Regions from separate parts of the Streptomyces sp. NPDC057565 genome, predicted to be linked through region 1. Evidence: riboswitches for the same ligand, from Rfam matches in the RefSeq annotation. Region 1 holds a riboswitch; each other region holds the start of a gene.

Region 1 (4,356 bases):
TCGCGATGGTCGCCGGCGCGCTGTGCATGGAGTTCCTGATCGATGACGGCACGTGGTGGCAGGGGCTGCTGCTCGGCCTCGCCGTCGCTGCCAGCGCCACCCTCGGCGACCTGGGCGAGTCCATGATCAAGCGGGATCTGGGGATCAAGGACATGGGCACGCTGCTGCCCGGTCACGGCGGGATCATGGACCGACTGGACTCGCTGCTGCCGACCGCTCCGGTGGTCTGGCTCCTGCTGGTGCTTTTCGTCGGCTCCACCTGAGAAGTCGGGCCGCCACCATCCCGACCTGAGTTTCTCCATGTAAGGGTCCGTCGTCCACAGGACGGCGGGCCCTCACTCTTCTGTCCGCGACACGGACGAACCGTGCCTCAGCCCGGAGAACTCGGCCAGGAACGGGACACAGGCGCCGTTCGACCTGCGTCTCGGGCAACAACATCACTGATCGCCCTTGAGCCCCGATCTCACCGGCTCACAGTCTCATGCGCGGCCGCAGCCGTTCAGTTCCCCGGCGAGCACAGTCGCGCCGCCAACCTGTCCGGACAGTCCCTTATCGGGCCGCGCCGTACTCGTGTGGTCGGCCGCCCTGCCACTCCACCCACCGGGGGTCGTCCAGCACGTCGTCGGCGTCCGGCAGGCCGGCGCGGCGGAGGAACTCGACCACGTCGGCGTCGCTGCGGGCGAGGCCCGCGGTCCGAGCGCGGATCGTCACTCGACGGCCACCCGCTCCTGCTGCTCGGTGCACGACGATCGGTGCGTCACGCGTGTCCTCGGGGTCCGGCAGCTCGCGACTCAAAGCACTCCTCGCTCTCTTGGCTCTGTCGGGTCGGCGGTACGGGCACGGGCGGGTGCCGATGGAGGCAGGTCGGGTACCCCTGTGTGCCTCAGCCTCGCGTTTCTCCGGCTCGGCATGGCGCGACCGGTTCGCCCAGCTGGTACGTCTGGCACTCGCGAACGATGCGCGGGCGATCCGGGCGAGAGCAGTTTTCGGACACATATTCGATTCTAGGGCGCGGTGGGCCGTTGTGCGCACCACCTGCCTGTGGTGCGATCGGTCACTGTCCTGCATGCGGCCGGGCCGTCCGTGGGCCGCCAAAAGGCCGTCGACGTCGACTGATGACGGCCGACGTCGACCGGGCTCGTGTGCCCCTCATCCCTCCTGAGCTGGTGAAGGCCACTACTGCCACGGCGTGTCTGCGACACTGGACGGACCATGCCTAAGCCCGGAGAACTCACTTTCGTCGCGCCCCGCGGAACCAAGAAGCCGCCGCGGCACCTTGCCGACCTCACGCCCGCCGAGCGCAAGGAAGCCGTCGCCGCGATCGGCGAGAAGCCGTTCCGCGCGCAGCAGCTGTCGCAGCACTACTTCGCGCGGTACGCGCACGACCCGGCCGAGTGGACCAACATCCCGGCCGGTTCGCGGGACAAGCTCGCCGAGGCGATGTTCCCCGACCTGATGTCCGTGGTCCGGCACATCAGCTGCGACGACGACACCACCCGTAAGACGCTGTGGAAGCTGCACGACGGGACGCTGGTCGAGTCCGTCCTGATGCGCTACCCGGAGCGGGTGACCATGTGCATCTCGTCGCAGGCCGGATGCGGGATGAACTGCCCGTTCTGCGCGACGGGGCAGGCCGGTCTGGATCGCAACCTGTCGACGGCCGAGATCGTCCACCAGATCGTGGACGGCATGCGGGCGTTGCGTGACGGTGAGGTTCCGGGCGGGCCCGCGCGGCTCTCCAACATCGTCTTCATGGGCATGGGCGAGCCGCTCGCCAACTACAAGAGGGTGGTCGGCGCGATTCGCCGGCTGACCGACCCGGAGCCGGACGGTCTCGGTCTCTCGCAGCGCGGCATCACCGTCTCCACCGTGGGCCTGGTGCCGGCCATGCTGCGCTTTGCCGACGAGGGCTTCAAGTGCCGTCTCGCCGTCTCGCTGCACGCGCCGGACGACGAGTTGCGGGACACGCTCGTGCCGGTGAACACGCGCTGGAAGGTACGCGAGGTGCTGGACGCGGCGTGGGAGTACGCGGAGAAGTCCGGCCGCCGGATCTCCATCGAGTACGCGCTGATCCGCGACATCAACGACCAGGCCTGGCGCGGTGACCTGCTCGGCCGGCTCCTCAAGGGCAAGCGGGTCCATGTGAACCTGATCCCGCTCAACCCGACGCCCGGCTCGAAGTGGACCGCCTCCCGGCCCGAGGACGAGAAGGCGTTCGTCGACGCGATCGCGTCCCACGGAGTGCCCGTGACCGTGCGGGACACCCGCGGCCAGGAGATCGACGGGGCCTGCGGGCAGCTGGCGGCATCCGAGCGCTGAGGTCGAAAGGGCCCGTGTAACCTGGGCCAGAAATCAACTTCATATTCCGACAGGGGAGCGCCACAGCGCTGAGAGTGCGGCACCGAGGACAGGTTGGCCGCAGACCCTCTGAACCTCGCCCGGGTCATTCCGGGTAGGAAGTTCGGTCATCAACTCATGCTGTTGCGCCCTGCCCGCTTCTCCAAGGGCAGGGCCGCGTCTCTTCCTGGTCAAAACCCAGGAGGAATTCATAATGAGCACCACCCGCACCACGCGTGGGACCAAGCAGCTCGCGGCGACGGCCGTCGCCGCCGCGCTCGGCGTCACGGCACTTGCCGGCTGCGGCAGTTCCGGCGACTCGGCCTCGGGGGCCGGCGACACCAAGGGCTCCGGTTCGAAGACCGTGACCCTTGTCAGCCACGACTCGTTCAACGCCTCCAAGGATGTACTGAAGGCGTTCACGCAGGAGACCGGCTACACGGTCAAGGTGCTGAAGAGCGGTGACGCAGGCGCCGCTCTCAACCAGGAGATCCTGACCAAGGGCTCCCCGCGCGGTGATGTGTTCTTCGGCGTCGACAACACGCTGCTCTCCCGCGCCCTCGACAACGGACTGTTCACTCCGTACGAGGCGAAGGGCATCGACCGGGTCGCGGCCGACTCCCAGCTGGACGCGGCCAAGCACCGGGTCACCCCGATCGACACCGGCGACATCTGCATCAACTACGACAAGAAGTACTTCGCCGACAAGAAGCTCGCGCCGCCGAAGACCTTCGACGACCTGGCGAAGCCCGCGTACAAGAACCTCCTCGTCACGGAGAACGCCGCGACCTCGTCGCCCGGTCTCGGCTTCCTCCTCGGGACCGTGGCCACCTACGGCGAGAGCGGATACCAGGACTACTGGAAGAAGCTGAAGAGCAACGGCGTGAAGGTGGTCGACGGCTGGGAGCAGGCGTACAACGAGGAGTTCTCCGGGTCCGCGGGCGGCAAGAAGGCCAAGGCGGACCGGCCGCTCGTCGTCTCGTACGCCTCCAGCCCGCCGGTCGAGGTGCTCTATGCGAAGCCGCAGCCGAGCGAGGCTCCGACCGGCGTCGCGACCGGGACGTGCTTCCGTCAGATCGAGTTCGCCGGTCTGCTGAACGGCGCGAAGAACGAGGCGGGCGGCAAGGCGCTGCTGGACTTCCTGATCAGCAAGAAGTTCCAGGAGGACATGCCGCTCAACATGTTCGTGAACCCCGTCACCAAGGACGCGAAGCTGCCGGAGCTCTTCACGGAGTTCGGCGCGACGGTCGACAGGCCCGCCACAGTGGCCCCGGACGCCATCGCCAAGAACCGTGAGCAGTGGGTCCAGTCGTGGTCCTCGCTCGTAGTGAAGTAGCGAAGACTCCCGTACGCGGTCCGGGCGCGGGCGGGAAGGGCTCGCGCGACCGGACCCGGCTCGCGGCCCCCCGGCGCGCAGGGGCGTGGCGGGGGAGCGTGGTGCGGCTCGGTCTGATGGCCGTGCCCGTCGCGTTCTTCGCGCTGTTCTTCGCCTACCCCGTCGTCGCGATCGTCGGCCGCGGGCTGAAGGCCGACGGCGCCTGGCAGTTCAGCCGGATCGGCGAGGTGCTGACCAGGCCGGACATCCTCGACGTCCTCTGGTTCACCACCTGGCAGGCCCTCGCGTCGACCGCGCTGACGCTGCTGATCGCGCTGCCCGGCGCGTATGTCTTCGCCCGCTTCGACTTCCCCGGCAAGCAGGTGCTGCGGGCGGTCGTCACCGTGCCGTTCGTTCTGCCGACCGTCGTCGTGGGGACGGTCTTTCTGGCGTTGCTGGGGCGCGGCGGTTTCCTCGACGAACTGGCGGGCGTGCGTCTCGACACCACGGTGTGGGCGATCCTGCTCGCCCATGTCTTCTTCAACTACGCGGTCGTCGTGCGGACCGTCGGCGGGCTGTGGTCGCAGCTCGACCCGCGGCAGGAGGAGGCCGCCCGGGTGCTGGGCGCCGGGCGGTTCGCGGCATGGCGGCGGGTCACTCTGCCGGCCCTCGCGCCCGCAGTGGCCGCCGCCGGGCTGATGGTC
Region 2 (4,356 bases), on a different contig from region 1:
GAGCGAATGGAACCTGTCATCGAACGACAGGAGTACGCCCTGGGGACGGTCTGCGCGGCCATCCCGATCACGGCCGGATTCACTGCAGCCGCCATGGCGATTTCCATGCCTGTCGACCAAGAAGATCGATTGCTCCCCGCAGTCGAACGACTACGAAGTGAAGTGGCGAGCCTCTTGCGTTCGTTCGTGTTCTCTATCAGTATCTGAAAAATCACTCCTTGTGATCTGCTATCGCGTGCACCACGATGGCGTCAATAGGGCCAAGGGGGATCGTTCCTGGCCAGATTCATCTACTGCGGGGTTGGACGATGCGCGAGTCGGTTCAAGCTGAGGTCATGATGAGTTTTCTCGTTTCGGAGGAGCTCTCATTCCGTATCCCGGTGGAACTCCGGTACGAGGTGGGCGATCCGTATGCGATCCGGATGACCTTCCACCTGCCCGGCGACGCCCCTGTCACCTGGGCTTTCGGCCGCGAGCTGCTGCTGGACGGCCTCAACAGCCCCAGCGGCGACGGCGATGTGCACATCAGTCCCACGGAGCCCGAGGGGCTCTCCGACGTCCACATCCGGCTGCAGGTCGGGACGGATCGCGCCCTGTTCAGGGCCGGTACAGCGCCACTCGTCGCGTTTCTCGACCGCACGGACAAGCTCGTGCCCCTCGGGCAGGAGTGCACGCTGAGTGACTTCGAGGGCAGCCTGGAAGAGGCGCTCGGCCGGATCCTGGCCAAGGAACAGAACGCCGGCTGAGGAGGACTGCGCGCACGGCCCACCGGCCGATCGAACGCCGTATCTGCCGAACGGGTGATATGTGCTCCGCGTCGAGGTGCTCAATGCCTCGCCCTGCGACGCCGGCCCCTCCCGCCCCGTACGGGTGCCGAAGCTCCTGCTTCCGCGCCGAGCCCTGTGCGGTCCGCGGAGACGACCAGTGCCGCGAGCACCGTCGTCACCGGCACCGAGGCGACCAGTCCGATCGAGCCGACCAGCGTCCGGACGATCTCCTCCGCCACCAGTTCGCTGTTGGCCACCGCCCCCACGCTGCTCTGCGCGATCGAGAACAGGAGCAGGAGGGGAAGCGCGGCGCCCGCGTAGGCGAGTACCAGCGTATTGACCACCGAGGCGATGTGGTCGCGACCGATCCTGATCCCTGCCCGGTACAGCTTTCGCGCACCCATGGCCGGGTCCGCCTGGTGCAGCTCCCAGACCGCCGACGTCTGGGTGACCGTCACGTCGTCGAGCACACCGAGCGAACCGATGATGACGCCGGCCAGCAGCAGGCCGCTCATGTCGATGTGCGGGTAGAGGCCGTGGATCAGACCGGTGTTGTCGTCGGTGTTCCCGGTCAGGCTCGCCCAGCCGATGAAGAGCGAACCGAGCAGCCCGATGAGCAGCAGTGAGATCAGCGTGCCGATGACGGCGACCGAGGTACGGGCGGTCAGACCGTGGCACATGTAGAGCGCGATGAGCATGATCGCGCTGGCCCCGATGACTGCGACGAGCAGCGGATTCGACCCTTGAAGGATGGCGGGGAGGATGAACAGGGTCAGTACGGCGAACGACACGGCGAGCGCGACCAGCGCCATCAACCCGCGCATTCTGCCGACGACGACCACTGCGAGAGCGAAGATCCCGGCCAGCAGTGCCATCGGGAACTTCCGGTTCACATCCGTCACGGAGTACTGCAGGTCATGGGGCGCGTCCGGGGCGTACGCCACGACCACCCCCTGACCCTCGCGCAACTGCCGGGGGGCGTCGGGCTGAACGATTTCGACGAACGTGCGCCCCTTGTCGTGCCCGGTCGTCACCTCGACCGTGGCCTTCTCGCACAGCCCTGGTTCCTGGCCGGCGCCCGCGCCCCCCGATGGCGTCGTGGTGCCGCCCGTGACCGGTGTCTGCGCGGCGTTCACGTCCTTGCAGTCGACCTTGTCGACGCTCACCACCTTGCCCTGCTGGGTCTGCCGGTCGAAACCGACACCGGTGCGCTCGTGCGCGGGTGCACCGCCCGGCCAGAGGACCATCAGGCCGACAACGACCGCCGTGGCGAAGGGGATCAGCACGGCCGCGATGACCTTGCGCAGATGTTTGGAGACCGGTGCAGCGGGGCCGTGGCTGTGCGAATGCCCGTGCTGATGGTCCTGCGTTTCGGGGGCGCTCTGGAGGGATGTCACCGGGCGATCATCGCAAGAAGGAACAGGCCCTCTGTCCAGCACGCCGGAACAGGCGCTAGCGTGGTGGCACCTTTGCACACGCGGGAGCTCGGAGCACCGGGCTGAGAGGGCGCTGATATCCGTACATCCGTACGGGACAGGCTGCGCCGACCGCCGAACCTGTTACCGGGTAATGCCGGCGTAGGGAGTAGGTCTCATGACCACATCGGACGCACGCACGCCTGCCTCGAACCAGAGCGACGAGGCCGGAAAGTCCATCGGCTGGCACAAGGGATACGTCCAGGGCCCGCGCCCGGACCTCCAGGTGCCGGTGCGAAAGGTGCACCTCACCAACGGCAAGGACGTGATGCTGTACGACACGTCGGGGCCGTACACGGATCCCGCCACCGAAACCGACGTACGGCGCGGTCTCGCACCCCTGCGGGAGAACTGGATCATTGCCCGTGGCGACACCGAGGAGTACGCGGGCCGCCCCGTCCGCCCCGAGGACGACGGGCTCAAGCACACCTCGCCGCGCGGCGGACTGCGTAACCTCGACGCCGTCTTTCCCGGCCGTCCGCGTCAGCCGCGCCGCAGCCGCGACGGGCAGCCCGTCACCCAGCTCGCGTATGCCCGCCGGGGAGAGATCACCCCGGAGATGGAGTACGTGGCGATCCGGGAGAACGTCGAACCCGAGGTCGTACGCGAGGAGATCGCGGCCGGCCGGGCGGTCCTGCCGGCCAACGTCAACCACCCGGAGATCGAGCCGATGATCATCGGCAAGCGGTTCCTGGTGAAGGTCAACGCCAACATCGGCAACTCCGCGGTCACTTCCTCCATCGAGGAGGAGGTCGAGAAGATGACCTGGGCGACGCGATGGGGCGCCGACACGGTCATGGACCTCTCCACCGGCCGCAATATTCACACCACCCGTGAGTGGGTGCTCCGCAACTCCCCCGTGCCCATCGGCACCGTGCCCCTCTACCAGGCCCTCGAAAAGGTCGACGGCAGGGCGGAGGAGCTGACCTGGGAGATCTACAAGGACACCGTGATCGAGCAGGCCGAGCAGGGCGTCGACTACATGACGGTCCACGCCGGCGTGCGGCTGCCGTATGTCCCGCTCACCGCCCGGCGCAAGACCGGGATCGTCTCCCGCGGCGGGTCGATCATGGCCGCGTGGTGCCTGGCGCACCACAAGGAATCGTTCCTGTACGAGAACTTCGAGGAGCTCTGCGAGATCCTCGCGACGTACGACGTGACGTACTCGCTGGGTGACGGACTGCGCCCCGGTTCGATCGCCGATGCCAACGACGAGGCACAGTTCGCGGAACTGCGCACGCTGGGCGAGCTCAACTCGGTCGCCAAGCGGTTCGGCGTCCAGACCATGATCGAGGGTCCGGGCCATGTCCCGATGCACAAGATCAAGGAGAACATCGACCTCCAGCAGGAGATCTGCGAGGAGGCGCCGTTCTACACGCTCGGCCCGCTGACCACCGATATCGCCCCGGCGTACGACCACATCACCTCGGGCATCGGCGCGGCGATGATCGCCTGGTGGGGGACGGCGATGCTCTGTTACGTCACGCCCAAGGAGCACCTGGGCCTGCCCAACCGGGACGACGTGAAGACAGGCGTCATCACCTACAAGATCGCGGCCCACGCCGCGGACCTCGCCAAGGGGCACCCGGGGGCGCAGGACTGGGACGACGCACTGTCGGACGCGCGGTTCGAGTTCCGCTGGGAGGACCAGTTCAACCTGGCACTCGACCCGGACACGGCGCGGGAGTTCCACGACGAGACGCTGCCGGCCGAGCCGGCGAAGACGGCCCACTTCTGTTCGATGTGCGGCCCGAAGTTCTGCTCGATGAAGATCAGCCGAAGCATCTCGGAGCAGTTCGGCGGCGACGAGCCCGCGGCGACCGAGGCCGAGATCGCCGAGGGCATGATGAAGAAGTCGGCGGAGTTCGCGGCCGCCGGTAACCGGGTGTACCTCCCGCTCACCGACTGAGTGGCCGTACCGGAACGGCCCGCGGCCCCCGGAAACCACCGGGGGAGCCGCGGGCCGCTCCACCGGCCACCCGCCGACTGTCGCTGGTAGCCGTTACGTTTCCCGCGTGTGCCGGGCCGGAAGGGGAGGCGCAGGGGTGAGTGACGCTCCTGTCATGTCCTGGGAGATGGCCCTGGGTACGGATGACGATGTCCCGGCTGCTCGG
Region 3 (4,356 bases), on a different contig from region 1:
TCGGTAGGGGGACATGTACCTCCTTCGGACAGGGTCCGGTGATCCAAAAGCTGTACAGTGCACCCTTTTTGCCCGGCAGCCAAGAGGCGTCCGCACAACGGAGATTGGACACCGGACCCGTCACGGATCCGTCGGCTTCTTACTGACGCACCGTCGATTTCAGCGGTACGGAGGGATCGGCCGCCCGCACCGGATCGAGCCGCGCCCCCGCCTCGATGAGCTTGCGCCCCTGGGCCAGGTCGCGCGGCCGGCCGACGGCGAGGACGGCGACCAGCGCGCCGTCCCGCAGCCAGAGCACCGACCAGGCGGGACCGTCCGGCTCACCGCGCCACAGCAGCGTGTCGGCGCCCCCGTGATGGCCCGCGTACTGCACGAACCGGTCGAACTGCTCGGACCAGAAGTACGGCACGGGGTCGTACGTGAGCGGCTGCGGCGCCCCGCCGGATCCGGCGCCGATGATGTTGGCGGCGGCGGTCCGCGGCCCCTGGACGGCGTTGTCCCAGTGGTGGACGAGGAGGCGCGTGCCGTACCGCGCGGAGGGGAAGGAGGCACAGTCCCCGACGGCGTACACATCGGGCAGCGAGGTGCGCAGCGCTTCGTCGGCGGTCACCGATCCGTCCGGTCCGAGCGCGATGCCGGAGCCGGCCAGCCAGGCCGTGGCGGGCCGGGCACCGATCCCGACGACCACCGCTCCTGCCTCGAGTGCGCGGCCGTCGGCGAGGACCACGCGGCCGGGCTCGATGCGGGCCACCGGCGCACCGGTGAGGAGTTCGGCGCCGCTCTCCCCGTACCAGCGGGCCATCGGGGCGGCGACCTCGGCGGGCAGGACGCCCGCGAGCGGCCGGTCGGCGGCCTCGACGACGGTGACCTCGCAGCCCGCGGCGCGGGCCGCGGTGGCGAACTCCGCGCCGATCCATCCGGCGCCGACGACCACGACGGTGTGCTGCTCACCGAGGACCGGCCGCAGCCGTGCGGCGTCGTCGAAGGTGCGCAGCAGGTGGACGCCGCGCACACCCTCCGAGCCGGGGAGCTCGACCGGTTCGGCGCCGGTGGCGATGACCAGGACGTCGTACGGGACGGGGCCCGTCGGGGTGTCCAGTTCGTGCGCCGCGGACCGCACGCCGGTCACGTCGCGGCCCAGTTGCAGCTCGATGTCGAGCGCCTCGAAGTCGATGTCGAAGGCGGAGTCCTCGGCCTTGCCGAGCAGCACCGCCTTGGACAGCGGCGGCCGGTCGTAGGGCTGGTGGGGTTCGGCTCCGATCAGGGTGACCGGGCCGGTGAAGCCCTGTTCCCGCAGGGCCACGGCGGTCTGCACACCGGCCATGCCCGCACCGACGATGACGATGCGGCGCTCGGTCCGCCGGTCTGGTTGCTCAGTCTGCTGCTCGCTCACCTGTCCACCTTAAGCATCTGACGATCCGTCAGCCAGACAGTTCTTCGACCACGCTCGTCCCGCTGCCCTCCTGCGACTCCCACTCCCACCGCTCGTCCAGCCGCACCCGGCCGTCCGGGAGGTCGACGACGGTGGAGAGGCAGTGTCCGGAGGATGTCGTTCCGTCCTGCTTCAACTGGACGTACCGGAAGTCGAGTCGATCGGCGGTCCTGGTGCCGACGAGATGGCCCCGGACCACGTCGCCGCCCGCGTACTCGGCCCAGATCCGGCCGTCCTCCTCGTGGTACGTGAAGCGGGTACGGGTGCCGACCTGGCCCGGCGCCTGGTCGGCGACCGGCGAGAGGACGAGTCCGTCGAGCGAACGGGCCACGGTGACTGCTCCCTTACAGGGTCCGGGGGACGGGGTCTAGGGTGGCCACCGTAAGGCACTCGCGGGAGCCCGGACGCACCGGGCTGAGAGGGAGGCTGGGCGGCCTCCGACCGTACGAACCTGATCCGGGTCATGCCGGCGAAGGGAGGGGCTGGACGCCCATGCGTTCTTCCGGGAACACATCCGTATCCGCACAAGGATCCGACGTCCTCGTCATCGGGGGCGGGATCATCGGTCTGGTGACCGCCTGGCGGGCTGCGCAGCACGGTCTGCGCACCGCGGTCGTCGACCCCGAACCGGGCGGCGGGGCCGCCCAGGTCGCGGCCGGGATGCTCGCCGCCGTCACCGAACTCCACTACGGCGAGCAGATGCTGCTCGGCCTCAATGTCGCGTCCGCCGCGCGCTACCCGGCCTTCGCGGCCGAACTGGAGGCGGCGAGCGGCCAGGACATCGGCTTCCGCGCCTGTGGCACCCTGGCGGTCGCCCTGGACTCCGACGACCGCGCCCATCTGCGGGAGCTGCACGCGCTGCAGCAGCGTTCGGGGCTGGAGTCGGAGTGGCTCACCGGCCGTGAGTGCCGCCGGCTGGAGCCCATGCTGGCGCCGGGCGTGCGCGGCGGTCTGCGGGTCGACGGCGACCACCAGGTCGATCCCCGCCGGCTGGCCGCCGCTCTGCTGACGGCCTGCGAGCGGGCCGGGGTGGTCTTCCACCGCGACTGGGTGGAACGCCTCGGCGTGGCACGGGGCCGGGCCGCCGGAGCCGTACTCGCGGCCGGTACGGTGCTGGCCGCCGACCAGGTCGTACTCGCCGCGGGCAGCCGCAGCGGGCGGCTCGCCGGGCTGCCGGACGAGGTCGTTCCCCCGGTGCGGCCCGTAAAGGGACAGGTGCTCCGGCTGACGGTGCCCGCCGCGTACGCACCGTTCCTCACTCGCACCGTGCGGGCCGTGGTCCGAGGCAGCCATGTCTATCTCGTCCCGCGCGAGAACGGAGAGCTCGTCGTCGGCGCGACCAGCGAGGAGATGGGCTGGGACACCACCGTCACGGCGGGCGGGGTGTACGAGCTGCTGCGCGACGCCCACGAGCTGGTGCCCGGCATCACCGAACTGCCGCTCACCGAGACCCGGGCCGGCCTTCGCCCCGCCTCCCCCGACAACGCCCCGCTGCTCGGTCCCACCGCCCTGCCCGGCCTCCACCTCGCCACCGGCCACCACCGCAACGGCGTCCTGCTGACCCCCGTCACCGGTGACGCCATGGCCGAGCTGCTGACCACCGGCGAGCTGCCGGCCGTGGCCCGCCCCTTCGCCCCCGGGCGGTTCGCACCCGCCCCCGTACCGCCCTCCTCCTCCGTACGTCAGGAGCAGCCCGCATGACCGACTCCCTTCCGCTCAACGTCTCCGTGAACGGCGATCCCCGTTCGATCGCCGCGGGGACCACCCTGGAGACCCTTGTCGCGACTCTGACGGCGGCGCCCTCCGGGGTAGCCGCGGCGCTCAACGAGACCGTCGTCCCGCGCAGCCGCTGGGCGGTCGCCGCCCTCGCCGACGGCGACCGGATCGAAGTCCTCACCGCCGTCCAGGGAGGCTGACCATGTCCGACGATCTCTTCGCCCTCGGCGGCACCACGTTCGGCTCCCGACTGATCATGGGAACGGGCGGGGCGCCCAGCCTCGACGTGCTCGAACGCTCCCTGACGGCATCCGGCACCGAGCTGACCACCGTCGCGATGCGCCGCCTCGACCCGACCGTGCAGGGCTCGGTCCTCTCCGTCCTCGAACGCCTCTCGATCCGCGTCCTGCCGAACACGGCGGGCTGCTTCACCGCGGGCGAGGCCGTGCTGACCGCCCGGCTGGCCCGCGAGGCGCTGGGCACCGACTGGATCAAGCTGGAGGTCGTGGCCGACGAGTGGACTCTGCTGCCCGACCCGATCGAGCTGCTGGACGCCGCGGAGACCCTGGTGGACGACGGGTTCACCGTCCTGCCGTACACCAGCGACGACCCGGTGCTCGCCCGGAAACTGGAGGACGTGGGATGCGCGGCGATCATGCCCCTCGGTTCCCCCATCGGCTCCGGGCTCGGCATCCGCAATCCGCACAACTTCCAGCTGATCGTCGAGCAGGCCCGGGTTCCGGTCATTCTCGACGCGGGCGCCGGGACCGCCTCGGACGCGGCGCTCGCGATGGAGCTGGGGTGCGCGGCGGTGATGCTGGCGTCGGCGGTGACCCGGGCGCAGGAGCCCGAGCTGATGGCGGCCGCGATGCGGCACGCGGTGGACGGCGGGCGGCTGGCGTACCGCGCGGGCCGGATCCCGCGGCGCCATTTCGCCGAGGCCTCCTCACCGGTGGAGGGGCGGGCGGTGCTGGACCCGGAGCGGCCGGCGTTCTGAGCGCACGCTCCCGGGTCCGTACGTTACTGAAGTGCATGTCCCTGTCACGGCTCGGCTGCAGTACGGCCCCGGGATCGCCCCGGCCCGTCAGCCGTGTCCGCGCCGGCTCGTAGACTCGACTGCGTGGATATGACCCTCCAGGACCCGCTTGTCGGGCAGCTGCTCGACGGCCGTTACCGCGTCGATGCCCGCATCGCCGTGGGCGGGATGG
Region 4 (4,356 bases), on a different contig from region 1:
CGGGAGACCCTTTGTCGGGGGCGTGCATGGCCATCGCATACGTGGCGGAGAACGGCGCGATCTTTCTGTGGAGCCCGCAGGCGGAAGCACTTCTTGGATACCCCGCGGAAGACGTCTGCGGAAAGCCGGCGGTGGATCTGCTGACCGCCCGGGCGGACCGGGAAGCGGCGGTGGCTGCCCAGGTACGGCATACAGCCGGGCAGAGCTGGGACGGCGTACTGGGCATGAGGCACCGCGACGGGCACGAGGTGTCGGTGGCGGTGCGCGTGCGACCGCTGCTCAGCAAGGAGGGCCGGGCCGGCTGGTCCGTCAGGGCCGCCGACGCGCGGGCGGTGGAGCGGGAGGAGGTCGACCGCGCGATCCTGGAGGCGCTCTTCAGCCAGTCCCCGATCCCGGTGACCGTCATGGACACCGAGCTGCGGTACCTGTGGGTGAACGCCGCGACGGAGCGCGTGACCGGCCTGCCCGCCGAGCGGCTCATCGGCCGTCGCATCGGCGATGACTCACCGGACTCGGCCCCGACGATCGACCGGGTCCTGAGCCGGGTGCGGGACACCGGCGAGCCGGTGGTCGACTTCCAGGTGCACAGCCGGCTTGCGTCCGATCCGGACCGCGACCACGTATTTTCCGCCTCCTCCTTCCGGCTGACAGACCCGGCCGGCCGCGTCCTGGGCATGTGCCAGACGTACGTCGACATCACCGACGGCTATCAGGCCCAGCAGCGGCTGGCGCTGCTGACCGAGGCCGGCGTGCGCATCGGCACCACGCTGGACGTGAAGCGCACGGCGCAGGAACTGGCTGACGCGGCAGTTCCCGGACTCGCGGACTTCGTCGCCATCGACCTGCTGGAGGCAACGGTGCGGGGCGAGGAACCGGCCCCCGGGCCGGTGGCAGGGGGGGTGCGTGCGCACCGATCGGGACTCCGCTCCATCCGCGAGCACGCCCCGGAGGCCGTGTTCGTGGTGGGCGAGGCAGTGGCGTTCCACCCGGGCACTCCACAGGTCCGGAGCCTGGCCACCGGGCAATCGGTTCTGGTGCGGAAACTGGACCCCGACAAGTGGTTCGTCCATGACGCCCGGCGGGCCGAGAAGATCCGCAGGTTCCGTTTCCACTCGTACATGGTGGTGCCGCTGCGGGCTCGCGGCATCACGCTGGGTGTTGCCACCCTCGGCCGCAACCAGGATCCTCGGCCCTACGACGAAGGGGACCTGTCCCTCGCCGAGGACTTTTCGTCCCGCGCCGCCGTATGCATCGACAATGCCCGCCGCTACACCCGCGAGCACAACACCGCCCTGGCCCTGCAGCACAGCCTGCTGCCGCACGATCTACCCGATTACCCCGCCGTCGAGACCGCCCACCGGTATCTGCCGGCCGCCGCGCACGCCGGAGCGGGCGGGGACTGGTTCGACGTCCTGCCCCTGTCGGGAGCCCGCGTCGCCCTGGTCGTCGGAGACGTCACCGGCCACGGCCTGCACGCGGCGGCCGTCATGGGGCGGCTGCGCACCGCCGTCCATACCCTGGCCGACCTCGATCTCCCTCCCGACGAGGTCCTCACCCAGCTCGACGACCTCGTCATCCGTCTCATCGAGGAGGATCCCGACTGCGAGGGCGCCACGTGTCTGTACTCCGTCTACGACCCTGTCTCGCGCATCTGCGCGTTCGCGCGCGCCGGTCATCCCCCACCCGTCCTGGTGCAGCCCGACGGTGCGGTGGAGATCCTCGACGACATCCCGCCCGGACCGCCCCTGGGGCTGGGCGGTCTCCCCTTCGAAACCGCTGAACGCCGTCTCGCGGACAGCTCCGTCCTGGCGCTCTACACCGACGGCCTCATCGAAGCACCCGGCTGGGACGTCGACGCCGGGCTCGACCGGCTGTCCCGCACCATGGCCGGCCCCACCCGACCGCTCGAACAGCTCTGCGATGCCGTAGTCGCCTCCCTGCTGTCGGAGCACCGATCCGATGACGCTGCCCTGCTGCTTGCCCGCACCCGCGTACTGGAAGCAGGCCGGGTCGTCTCCTGGGAACTGCCGGTCGACCCCGCGCAGGTCGCCCACGCCCGCAACCTCACTACCCGTCAGCTCGCCACCTGGGGCTTGGAACCACTCACTTTCACCACCGAGCTGATGGTCAGTGAGCTGGTCACCAACGCCATCAGGCACGCGCACGGCCCCATCGCCCTGCGTCTCATCCGCGCCGCAGCCCTCATCTGCGAAGTCTCCGACGGCAGCCTCAGCGCCCCGCATCTGCGCCGCGCGCGCACCGGGGACGAGGGCGGCCGCGGCCTGTTCCTGGTGGCCCAGCTCGCCTCCCGTTGGGGCGCCCGCTACGACCGCGACGGCAAGACCATATGGGCCGAGCAAGCTCTTTCTCCTGTCGAAGCGCCGACTCCGGCGTTGTGACGCTCCAGCAGAGGCCCCCGTGAGCCGACCGCGCATCGGCACCACGGACGAATCCACCGCGTCGTTGCCACGCACTCCTGCGTACAGGTGTTCACAGGGATGAGGTTAGTCTGTCCGTCGTACCGGACACGGGGTGCCCCACCCGAGGGCTGAGATCACACCCGTCGAACCTGAACCAGTTCGTACTGGCGGAGGGATGTCTTCCATGCCTTTGACGCATGTTTCCGGCGGGCTGCCCGCCGACGGCCGGCAGACCGTCTTCGACGGGCGGATGCCGGCGGCCCCCGGCGACCTCCGCGTCGAGACGCACGGCATCGAGCCGGTCCCCGAGAGCAACCGCTACGGCGGTCCCGGGCGCCTGTTCACCGTGTGGTTCGCTCCCAACCTGACCATGACCGGCGTGTTCACCGGCACTGTCGGCATCGCCCTCGGCCTGGACTTCGCCACCGCGCTCGTCGCCGTCGTGCTGGGCACCGTGCTCGGCGCGGTGCCCACCGCTTATCTGGGCACCTGGGGGAGCCAGACCGGCGCCGGTCAACTGCCACTGGCCCGACTCGCGTTCGGCCGGGCCGTGACGGTACCCGGCATCCTGCAGTGGCTGTCCTCGGTCGCCTGGGACGCGCTGATCGGGCTGTTCGGCGGGGACGCGCTCGCGCGGCTGTGCGGCTGGCCGTTCTGGATCGGCGTCCTGGCCATGATGGTGGCCCAAGGGGCCCTCGGTGTCCTGGGCTACGAGGCCATCCACCGGCTTCAGATCGTCATGACCTTCGTGCTCGCGGCCGCGTTCGCGCTGATCGCCTGGCGGTTGCTCGACGGTGTCCACCCGGTCGGCTCGGGCACCGCCCACGGCGCCGACCAGGCCGGCGCGTTCGTCCTGACCAGTACCATCGCGCTGAGCCTGACTCTGTCCTGGGCTCCGTACGCCAGCGACTTCAGCCGCTACCTGCCGCGCACCGCCTCACGCCCACGCATGTTCTGGTTCACGCTGCTGGGCCTTGTGGTGTCCTTAGTGGCGGTCCAGGCCCTCGGGTTGTTGGGCGCGTCCGTACTGACCGACCAGACCGCCGCGGGTGTGGACAGGCTGCTGGGCGGTGGCGCGCTGGGTGCGTTCGGACTGCTCGCCGTGGCGCTGGCGGCCCTCTGCAGCAACGCCATGAACGACTACAGCGGTTCCTTGGCTCTGCAGACCGTCGGAGTGCGCCTCCCGCGCCCGGCGGCCGCCGCCCTCGCCGCCGTGCTCGGCTTCCCCCTGGTGCTGTGGATGCACGCTGCCGACACCACTGCCCGCTTCCAGAACGTGTTGCTGTTCGTCGGTTACTGGATTCCCGGGTTCGTGGCGATCGTCATCGTCGACTGGCTCGCCCGGGCCCGAGCACGGGGCGGCGCCGCGATCGACCTCGCCGCCGAGACCGCCCGGCCGCAGTCCGGATGGCCCCCGTTGCTGGCCTTCGCCGTCGCCTTCGCCGCGGCCGTGCCGTTCATGGACACCAGTCTGTACGTGGGCCCGGTGGCGGCCGCCCTGCACGGCGCCGACCTCTCGTACTACGTGGCGTTCCTCGTCGCGCTCGCCGTCTACGCGCCGCTGCGGCTGCGCCCCCGCCCGCAGGACTGACCTGCCGCCGGCCCCAGCACCCGAACACCCCCTTCCCTCCCCCCACGGAGCGATATCCCATGCCCCCGACATCCGCCGATCACACCGCCTTCGCCCCGCAGGCCCTCGCCCGCGTCCGGGCGGACTCCCCTCTGGTTCAGTGCCTGACCAACTCGGTGGTCACGGGCTTCACCGCCAACGTCCTGCTGGCGCTGGGCGCCTCACCGGCCATGGTCGACATTCCGCAAGAGGCCGGCCCGTTCGCCCGGATCGCCTCGGGTGTCCTGATCAATCTCGGCACCCCGCACGCGGAGCAGCGCTCCGCCATGGTCGAGGCCGCGCGGGCAGCGACGTCGGCCGGTACTC

Evidence for each region. Region 1 has a riboswitch for thiamine pyrophosphate ahead of ACFU8W_RS31750 (thiamine ABC transporter substrate binding subunit). Riboswitches for the same ligand answer to the same signal wherever they lie in the genome.
Region 2: linked by a shared signal. The riboswitch ahead of thiC (phosphomethylpyrimidine synthase ThiC) and the one ahead of ACFU8W_RS31750 (thiamine ABC transporter substrate binding subunit) in region 1 are both predicted to bind thiamine pyrophosphate.
Region 3: linked by a shared signal. The riboswitch ahead of thiO (glycine oxidase ThiO) and the one ahead of ACFU8W_RS31750 (thiamine ABC transporter substrate binding subunit) in region 1 are both predicted to bind thiamine pyrophosphate.
Region 4: linked by a shared signal. The riboswitch ahead of ACFU8W_RS00435 (purine-cytosine permease family protein) and the one ahead of ACFU8W_RS31750 (thiamine ABC transporter substrate binding subunit) in region 1 are both predicted to bind thiamine pyrophosphate.

Annotation. Positions count from the first base shown of each region.
Region 1 covers NZ_JBHVFU010000025.1:55,416-59,771, forward strand. Annotated here, with positions in the region: gene ACFU8W_RS31735 (phosphatidate cytidylyltransferase) at 1-263, shown strand, start outside; gene ACFU8W_RS31740 (hypothetical protein) at 550-795, opposite strand; gene rlmN (23S rRNA (adenine(2503)-C(2))-methyltransferase RlmN) at 1,213-2,319, shown strand; TPP riboswitch at 2,361-2,477, shown strand; gene ACFU8W_RS31750 (thiamine ABC transporter substrate binding subunit) at 2,552-3,673, shown strand; gene ACFU8W_RS31755 (ABC transporter permease) at 3,790-4,356, shown strand, end outside.
Region 2 covers NZ_JBHVFU010000002.1:476,987-481,342, forward strand. Annotated here, with positions in the region: gene ACFU8W_RS06205 (IclR family transcriptional regulator) at 1-207, shown strand, start outside; gene ACFU8W_RS06210 (SsgA family sporulation/cell division regulator) at 309-746, shown strand; gene ACFU8W_RS06215 (YibE/F family protein) at 827-2,164, opposite strand; TPP riboswitch at 2,235-2,368, shown strand; gene thiC (phosphomethylpyrimidine synthase ThiC) at 2,361-4,151, shown strand.
Region 3 covers NZ_JBHVFU010000003.1:332,952-337,307, reverse strand. Annotated here, with positions in the region: gene ACFU8W_RS08775 (peptide-N4-asparagine amidase) at 1-1, opposite strand, end outside; gene ACFU8W_RS08770 (NAD(P)/FAD-dependent oxidoreductase) at 140-1,324, opposite strand; gene ACFU8W_RS08765 (hypothetical protein) at 1,422-1,763, opposite strand; TPP riboswitch at 1,815-1,927, shown strand; gene thiO (glycine oxidase ThiO) at 1,925-3,133, shown strand; gene thiS (sulfur carrier protein ThiS) at 3,130-3,348, shown strand; gene ACFU8W_RS08750 (thiazole synthase) at 3,351-4,145, shown strand; gene pknB (Stk1 family PASTA domain-containing Ser/Thr kinase) at 4,269-4,356, shown strand, end outside.
Region 4 covers NZ_JBHVFU010000001.1:89,944-94,299, reverse strand. Annotated here, with positions in the region: gene ACFU8W_RS00440 (SpoIIE family protein phosphatase) at 27-2,399, shown strand; TPP riboswitch at 2,519-2,613, shown strand; gene ACFU8W_RS00435 (purine-cytosine permease family protein) at 2,605-4,011, shown strand; gene thiM (hydroxyethylthiazole kinase) at 4,071-4,356, shown strand, end outside.